Regions from separate parts of the Gudongella ferriphila genome, predicted to be linked through region 2. Evidence: a T-box and tRNA genes for the amino acid it is inferred to sense, from the RefSeq annotation. Region 2 holds a T-box; the other holds one or more tRNA genes.
What was found. A T-box is a leader RNA that pairs with one kind of tRNA and senses whether it is charged. The one in region 2 lies ahead of ACKVDP_RS07160 (valine--tRNA ligase), so its partner is inferred to be a tRNA-Val.

Region 1 (4,575 bases), on a different contig from region 2:
CTCCCAGCGAAACAAGGGATTTGATCCCCTTGGATCTTCCCACCAGAACAACAAGGAGTATGAACGCCCCCAAAAGGTATATGATGCTGTCCATCCTGTAGTAGTCGGATATATATACGTTATAACCTCCGTCAGGGTATTCCTCGATCATAAGTGAAACCTTCTGACCCTCCTCCACTATTATATCATAATAGGCATGGTCAGACAGCACGTTTTCAATTTCATGGACCTCTCCCCTGAATTTCCCTGATTCGATTCTTACGGTGATGCTCTGGGTACTGAAATAGTCCTCCGGCCTTTGAACAATTTCAGATGCCTGGAGCACGAGTCCCTTTTCAGTGTAGTTTATAAATTCTGTCTCGGGTTCAAATCTATCCATATCCATATCCATATCCATGTCAGCCGCCATGGTTGTTTTACCTGATGTCAAAGCCATTACAAGAAGTAACAGCAAAATCACTCTTTTCATAATTTCTCCCTTCAAAGCAAAGGAAGGCTTTCGCCCTTCCTAAAAAATTTCACTAATATCTACTGAGTTCGTTGGCCTTTCTAACTTCCCTATATCCTATAAACACAATTCCCAGTAGCAGCAAGCCTCTTACAACTGACTTCATTAACAGCATGATATATGATGAATTCTCAATTAGCTCCGGTTCAACCGTAAAGCCCAGGGGGACAAGCATCATTGCAAGCAGGGGCATTCCCCTGACCCCTCTTTTCCATGAGCATATTATTATAACAATGGCTACTATTATCAGGTATGCAATCAATGGAATTGTTCTAAGCAAAAGAAAGGTTCTGTCCGGCTCCAGCTGAAAATGACCATTTTGCGGAAACACTCCTATTACAACCCTGAATACCAGGAGCCCGTAGAGTAGCTTGTCCAATGGGACCTTTCTTCTCAGTCCGAAGCATTCCTTGTTCAGATCAATCAGCATCGAAAAGAACAGCGTCATCACAACAAGGTGCCCGATCCTTCCCCAACCCAGCAGCATGAGGTTTTCTTCAAGTCCGGTTGTAATAAGGGCGTATATTCTAGGAATTAAGTAAATGCTTTCTCCGATGGCAAGGGTTATTGCCAGTGACCCAAAGGCCATATGGACCCTGTTGCCATTGTGGTTTCTGTATATGTATATTCCCATGTAGATTAGGATGACCATGTAAACAAGGAATCCCAACGGCTCTACTATCTTCTGCAAGAAAATCCCCCCTTGGCTTGTGTTCCTATGTTAAGTTTAATATTAATCACTCGCAATGTAAATACTTTCACCCATATTTAGTGGGCCAGGACAGTTTATTTTTGTTGAAAAGACGTTAAATTTATGCTAATATATGTTTACATGGGCGGTTAGTTCAGCTGGTAGAACGCTACGTTGACATCGTAGAGGTCGTTGGTTCGAGTCCAATATCGCCCACCAATTCTAATTCTCAATTCACGATTCACAATTCACAATTGAAAAGAAGCTGTCACCCCGACCGAAGTGGAGGGGTCTTTTTTATGTCTAAAATGCATGAGATGTCTCGACAAGCTCGACATGACAGAAAGGAAGCAAGATTCTTCGCCATGCTCAGAATGAGACATCCTACAAGGAAAGTCCTAATAATTGAGCGAACATATGGAAAGATTAGGTTGGGTTATCACACGAAGCAAAAAAATTGCTCTGACTTGCGTGATTTCCAACTATTCTACTGGCGTCTTAATAGTCAAAGAACGAAAAAGAACTTTAGGACTCAACTTCAGGCTTAATCGATAGCAAGTCAATTTTTGAAGCAAGTGTGTTAAACCACTAATCTTGAATCAGTGAGCGGTTTTATTATGACTTTCCGGTTCTCAAAATGACGTTCCAAAAACAAGATTCTTCGCCATGTTCAGAATGACACATAACACAGGGAAAGTCTTAATAATCGAGCGAAAACATTAGAAAAGATCCCATCACAAGTGGGATCTTTCCATATTAGGGGGTGCTACCGTTTTACTTTTTTACGAGAATCTCTCTTGAGTCGTCAAAGAAATGCTTCACTCCATCCTTTGTTACATAGAAGGATGCGTCAACTTCAAATCCAACATCATCGAGCCAAATACCAGGAATCAAGTGCAGAGCCATGTTTTCCTGAACGACAGTCTTGTCTCCAGGTCTAACGCTGATTGTCTGCTCACCCCAGTCAGGTGGATAGTTGACTCCTATTGAGTAACCGATTCTTGACTCCTTCACTAGACCAGTCTTTTCAATTGTCCTTCTCCAGGTTTCCTCTATCTCTTCCACCAGCACTCCTGGTTTTATCATATCAAGAGCTGCATCAAGGCCCTCAAGAACGGTCTTTCCTGTATCAACCATAAGCTTTGGTGGTTCCTCTCCCAGATAGAGGGTTCTTGCTATTGGCACGTGGTAGTGTCTATACACTCCACAAAGCTCCAGAAGTACAGCTTCGTCATTCTCATACTTCTTCTCGCTCCAGGTAAGGTGCGGGGTCTTTGTAGCCTCTCCAGCCATCATTAGAGGTACTATTGCAGGATAATCCCCACTGAACTCTCCAACGCCCTTGTACTGAGCCTTGGCGACCTCTGCTGCCACGTCGCACTCCCTTACTCCAGGTGCAATATGCTTCTGGGCAGTCTTCATGACATTGGATGCAATCTGTCCGGCTATCTTCATAAATTCGATCTCATTGTCGGATTTGATTACGCGAACCCAGTTTACCAAGGTGTTTGCATCCTTGAAGGTTGCGTTTGGAAGGGATTTCTCAAGCTCAACAAATGCTCTGTGAGTGAAGTAGAACTGGTCCATCTCAACTCCGATAACCTTCTTTTCCCATCCGTGCTTTTTGATTATGTCAGCCATGTAATGCATTGGGTGCTTTATCAATGAATGAACATAGTCGTCTGCATATTGGTAAATATTCTCGTCAGCCAGCATGCTGGTTATCCTGGCACCGTTTGCATCCATTCCACGGCCAATCCACACTGGCTCTTCTTTATCAAGGGAAACCAATAGGCACTGATGCACATAGAAGCTCCATCCATCATAGCCTGTCAGATAGTTCATATTGGCTGGCTGAGAAACGAACAGAAGCTCTATTCCCCACTCCTCCATTTTTTTCTTGGTTTTTGCAATGCGTTCCTGGTACTCTTCTTTTTTGAATACATGCATAAAATTATTTCCCTCCTCGTAATTTGTAAATTGCAACCTACATAAAACCTCTGCCTGACTCCCGTACAACCGCTGAAAACACATACTTTATCATGGTTACAAAGTCAAACACAGGCAGTCCAGTGGCCCTTTGAACGGCCTCCGCATATGGGGGTAGGACACTGCATTCCAGAAGAATGGCTCCAATATCCGGATTTTCCCTTTGAAGCCCAAGAGCCTTGTCCACCACTTCCCTTTCAACCTCGACCGTGTCAACATAACCCTCCTCAAGCAGGAAGGCGCTGGAGAAGTTGGGCTCATTCTCAAGACCGGCAATGACCAGATTGCTTACATCTTCAATGCCACACATTCTGATCACATCCGCTGTCAAGGAACTGCCGTTGGCAGTAATTATTCCAATCTTCCTTCCACTTGGGATTATTTCTCCAATAAATGGAATCTGCAACAGACTGGATAAGAATACTGGTATATCAAGCCTTTCCCTCAAATCTTTTTGGTAAAGAGCCATAAAACCGCAGTCGCTAGTTATGGCTCTTACTCCTTCTTTCTTAAGCAGCTCTGCCGCTTCAATTACCTTTTCAAGACTGGACCTGTCATGGTCCATCATCTTCTGGACAGTAAGCCCCTCTACCCTTTGAAACCTAACAGGAAAGTCGTAGGTTGTTGCATTGGCAACATCTCCTGGGACATAGGGGGCCTCGCTATCAAGAAGAATAATCCCTATGGCCTCTCCGTAGCTTACCTGTCCTTTTTTTCGGTGATACTTCATCCGATACACCTCCCATATTTATACCCTCTCTTAGATAAGAGCGGCATTTGGCAAGAACAGCGCAATCTGTGGGAATGCAACCAAGAGTGCAGTTACTAGCAACAGAATAAATATAAAGGGTGGTGTATGACTTATTATTTCCATGTATGGCCGCCTGAATATTAGTTGTGCTGTAAATATGTCACATCCAAATGGTGGTGTAGCTGAACCGATTGCAGCCTGTAGTACGACAAGTACTCCAAGAAGAACTGGGTCTACGCCAGTCTGTAGTACATATGGTGCAAATATTGGACTAAGTACGTATATTGCAACTATTGGGTCTACAAACATACATGCTATGAAGTAAGCAACCACTACAATGAATATTACATATAACTGTGATGGATTTTCACCAAACAGCGGTGGCAGGTATGTCTGTGGAATACGTAGGAAGCTAAGCAGGAAAGAAAATGCATTACCCGCTCCAACAAGAACAAATACTACACCTGTAACTACTCCCGTTTGCAGGAAGTGGTCAATCATGTCACTGAACTTGATAGTCTTGTAGATAAGCCCTTCCAGGATCAATGCATAGGCAACTGAAGCCGCCGCTGCCTCTGTAGGACTGAAGATTCCTCCGTAGATTCCACCTATTATTATTACAGGGAATCCCATAAC
Region 2 (4,575 bases):
AGGCCAGGACTCAATTATCAATGCCTCACTACTTCCTGGAAGATGCTGCCATATCTCCTCAGTTATGAATGGCATAAATGGATGCAGAATCTTTAGTGTTTCCTTTAATACTACAACTAATACATTCTTCGCTGTCTCAGCAGATAATTTGTCATCTCCATATAATCTGGACTTTACCATCTCAATATACCAGTCACAATAGTCTTCCCATATGAAATCATATATCCTTTGACCCGCCAGTCCAATTTCATATTTATCCATATTATCCTTGATTTCGCCAATAACCGTATTTAGTCTTGTCAGTATCCATTTGTCTTCAATCTGTAGGTCCATTCCCTCAAGAGTCGCTTTTTCCATATTTTCATCAAGATTCATCAATACAAATCTGGTTGCATTCCATAGCTTGTTTGCAAAGTTTCTATTAGCTTCAACTCTCTCAATATAGAATCTCATATCGTTACCAGGAGTGTTACCAGTTATCAAGGTGAATCTAAGGGCATCTGCACCGTATTCATCTATGATTTCAAGAGGATCGATGCCGTTGCCAAGAGACTTGCTCATTTTCCTTCCCTCTGAATCCCTTACAAGTCCTGTAAGGAATACATCCTTGAAGGGAAGCTCTCCTATTTGTTCAAGACTTGAGAAGATCATTCTTATAACCCAAAAGAAAATTATATCGTATCCTGTGACAAGAACATCTGTCGGGAAAAAGTATTTCATGTCTTCAGTTTCTTCAGGCCATCCCAATGTTGAAAATGGCCAAAGTGCTGATGAAAACCATGTATCCAGAGTGTCGGTTTCTTGTCTTATTTTTGTGCTGTTACACTTGCTGCAGCTTGTTACATCCTCTCTTGATACAATTATCTCACCGCAGTCATCACAGTAGTAAACAGGTAATCTGTGCCCCCACCAAAGCTGTCTTGAAATGCACCAATCCTTAATATTCTCTAGCCAGTGTACATAAACCTTGCCAAATCTTTCGGGTACAAAATTTATTTCACCCTTGTAGTATGCCTCAAGAGATGGTTTTGCCAATGGTTCCATTTTAACAAACCATTGTTTTGAAATTATTGGTTCTATAACCGTCTTACATCTTTCACAGTGCCCCACTGCATTTTCATGATCCTTGACCTCTTTAAGATAGCCCTCTTCCTTTAATTTATCAGCAATGGCCTTCCTAGCTTTGAATCTCTCAAGCCCTTTAAATTCTCCACCATTTTCATTGATAAATCCGTCTTCATCAATAACTACACATTGACCAAGACCATGTCTAGCTCCAACTTCGAAGTCATTGGGGTCATGGGATGGTGTAATTTTCAATGCACCAGTTCCAAACTCCATCTCTACATAATTATCCGCTATTATTGGAATTTCCCTACCTACCAATGGCAATATTACTGTTTTTCCAACCAAGTGTGTATATCTCTCATCATCTGGATGAACAGCAACCGCCAGATCCCCCAGTATTGTTTCAGGTCTTGTAGTGGCTATTGTTATTGTTTCATCCAAGTCCTTTATAGGATAGTTTACATGCCAAAGATGTCCGTGGGAATCCTCGTGGTCTACCTCAGCATCTGATATTGCAGTATGGCAGCTGGGACACCAGTTAATTATTCTATCACCCCTATAAATCAAGCCTTTGTCATACAGTCTTACAAATACCTCTTCAACTGCATTACTTAGCATTTCATCAAGGGTAAACCTATCTCTGGTCCAGTCACAGGATACTCCAAGCTTTTTAAGTTGATTTTTGATGGTTCCTCCATATAGGTCCGTCCATTCCCATGCTTCCTTCAGGAAACCTTCCCTTCCAAGCTCATCCTTGCTTCTTCCCTCAGACTTGATTTTTTCAACTACCTTTGCCTCAGTTGATATACTTGCATGGTCAGTACCTGGTAGCCACAAAGCAGAATATCCCTCCATGCGTTTCCATCTTATAAGAATATCCTGGATGGTATTGTTCAATGCGTGCCCCATATGAAGGCTTCCTGTCACGTTAGGAGGCGGCATCATTATAGTATATGGCTTTTTGTTTTCGTCAATTTCCGGCGTGAAGTATCCATTATCATTCCAGAAACCATATAGGCGATCTTCAAACTCCTTAGGATTATAATTCTTTGGTAAATTTTCTCTCATATTTTTCCCTCCTTGGCAAAAATTATAGAAACCCTCCGTCCTATAATAAGGACGAAGGGTTCGCGGTACCACCTTAATTCCATGGCATTACCATGGCACTTAATTCATAGATAACGGTATCCCGTTCAAACCTACTTCTAATTCAGTTTGAATGTTCGAAAGCTACCTTCATCTGATTCTTGCTTAGGATTTTCCAGCCTAGAATCCATTCTCTTATAAGAGAATCAGACTACTCCTCTTTCTCATCACAAAATATATAGTCACAATTATAGCTATAAAAGGGAAATTTGTCAATGAAGTTTTCCCATGTAGATCTCAGAATATAGATACTCAACCAATAATTTACAAGGAAATTCCATATATCTGCTTGATCAAATAATCTCTTCAGACTCCAGGCGTTCCACTTCCTCATCATTCAATCCTAACAACTGTGAATATACATACTTATTATACTCACCAATTTCTGGTATACGCATTTTTCTGTCACCTGGAGTTTTGGACATTTTATATACTGAGCCAGACAGCTTCACTTTCCCACACAAAGGTTGCTCAACCTCCACTATCATCTCACGATGCTTTATCTGTGGGTCGTTTGCTACCTGTCCAAAGGTAGGCACTTCAGATGTTGGAACCTTGAACTTTCTCAATTGTTCAACTGCATCAATTACGGTTTTGTTCCTTAACCAATTATCTAGTATTTCTTCAACAGCTTCCATATTTTGAGCTCTCAGCACCCTGGTTCTGAACCGTTCATCTTCCAGCAAATCCTCCCTGTCTATGGCCTTTAGAACATTCATCCATTGACCGTCTGTTATTGTGCAAATAACAACATATCCATCCTTGGCCTTATATGATCCAAATGGCGAGGAACTGCTTAGCTTATTGCCCATACGCTTAGGTTCCTCAAGAGTATCAAAGTAATTTGCTCTGTCCGGAAATACCATAGCCCACATTCCATCCTGCATTGATATGTCAATGCGTTGACCCTCTCCCGTCATGCTTCGGTAATGCAATGCTGCTAGTATTGCTATAACCGCGTTGTAGCCACCCATATAGTCCGCCAGTGATACGCCTACCTTTAGCGGTTCACCATCCTTATACCCTGTTACACTCATGAGACCACCCATAGCTTGCCCGACCATGTCATAGGTGACCTCGTCTTTTCTTGGTCCAGTCTGTCCAAATCCTGAAATTGATGCATAAATGATTGCTGGATTGATTCTACTTGCTTCATCATAGCCCAATCCTAATTTATCCAATATACCAGGTGCAAAATTCTCTACGATTATATCACATTCAGCGGCCAGTTTTTTTGCAAGCTCCAAGCCACTAGGATTTTTCAAGTTCAAAGTTATACTTTTCTTACCTCTGTTGTAAGATAAGAACTGATATGATTCTCCTGAGGGAGTCATTGGTGCTGCATTTCTTTCTGGTTCACCGGTTCCGGGTCTCTCCACCTTAATTACCTCAGCTCCCAACTCACATAATACAGAAGTACAATGTGGTCCTGATAAATACTGTGTGAAATCCAAAACTCTAATTCCTTCCAAAGCCTTTTTCATACCGCAATCTCCTTTCCCGCGCTATCATAATTTTTATGAATCGTCTTGATTTCAAATCTTTGATAAAATTTTTGTTTGAAAAGCACAAATCAAATAAATTTCTGGGAATATTGAGATGGGGAATTAATCTCTATAATGAACTCTTTTCATCATCAAGTAGCTTTCTGAATATCTTGAGATAGTTGTAGAACGCAATAAGATTTAGAGTTACAGTAATGGATAATAAAATTATTGAAATTGTCATACTCAGATTAAATACGATAGACAGAATTGCAGCATAAAGGGAAAAAGTAGCTACTTTACCATACTTATTAGATGGAATTACTGCCCTTCCATGCTTTATATATAAGATTAGGCCCCCACCTATCATAATTATTTCTTTAACGAGCATAGGAATCAATATCCAAACTGGTATTAGACCAATCATTGTAAAAGTGACCAATACAGTGAAACTCATCATCTTGTCAGCAAATGGATCCAGAGCTGCTCCCAGTTTACTCATTAGATTAAATCTTCTTGCTATGTATCCATCCAGTACATCAGATACACCTGCTATCATAAAAATCATTCCCAGAATAAATACCTTATCTTCAATGTCTGAGAAAAACAATACTAGGTATACTGGTATAAGTATAATTCTAAATACGGTAATCAGGTTAGGTAATGTCATTTCACTCTCTCCTTGTACGAATATGACTTCTAAATTGCCTTAGAGATATTCTACTTTATTTGATTCACCTGGTCAACCGCTCCAACTATATGGTTTACTCCATGGTTTTTAGCTTTCTCCAAAGAGTTGTTACACTTATTCCCAGCTTCTCGGCAGCTAATGTCTTATTGCCTCCAGTTTCCTCCAAAACATTCATTATTGTATCTT

Region 1: it encodes a tRNA-Val, which carries the amino acid that the T-box ahead of ACKVDP_RS07160 (valine--tRNA ligase) is inferred to sense. The anticodon was not compared.

What each region holds. Positions count from the first base shown of each region.
Region 1 is NZ_JBJXRK010000008.1:4,268-8,842, forward strand. It holds gene ACKVDP_RS06560 (YibE/F family protein) at 1-469, opposite strand, end outside; gene ACKVDP_RS06565 (hypothetical protein) at 522-1,199, opposite strand; tRNA gene ACKVDP_RS06570 (tRNA-Val) at 1,343-1,418, shown strand; gene ACKVDP_RS06575 (M24 family metallopeptidase) at 1,974-3,149, opposite strand; gene ACKVDP_RS06580 (aspartate/glutamate racemase family protein) at 3,187-3,918, opposite strand; gene ACKVDP_RS06585 (TRAP transporter large permease) at 3,949-4,575, opposite strand, start outside.
Region 2 is NZ_JBJXRK010000009.1:32,387-36,961, forward strand. It holds gene ACKVDP_RS07160 (valine--tRNA ligase) at 1-2,136, opposite strand, end outside; T-box leader at 2,181-2,391, opposite strand; gene ACKVDP_RS07165 (CaiB/BaiF CoA transferase family protein) at 2,508-3,698, opposite strand; gene pgsA (CDP-diacylglycerol--glycerol-3-phosphate 3-phosphatidyltransferase) at 3,829-4,368, opposite strand; gene ACKVDP_RS07175 (sigma 54-interacting transcriptional regulator) at 4,463-4,575, opposite strand, start outside.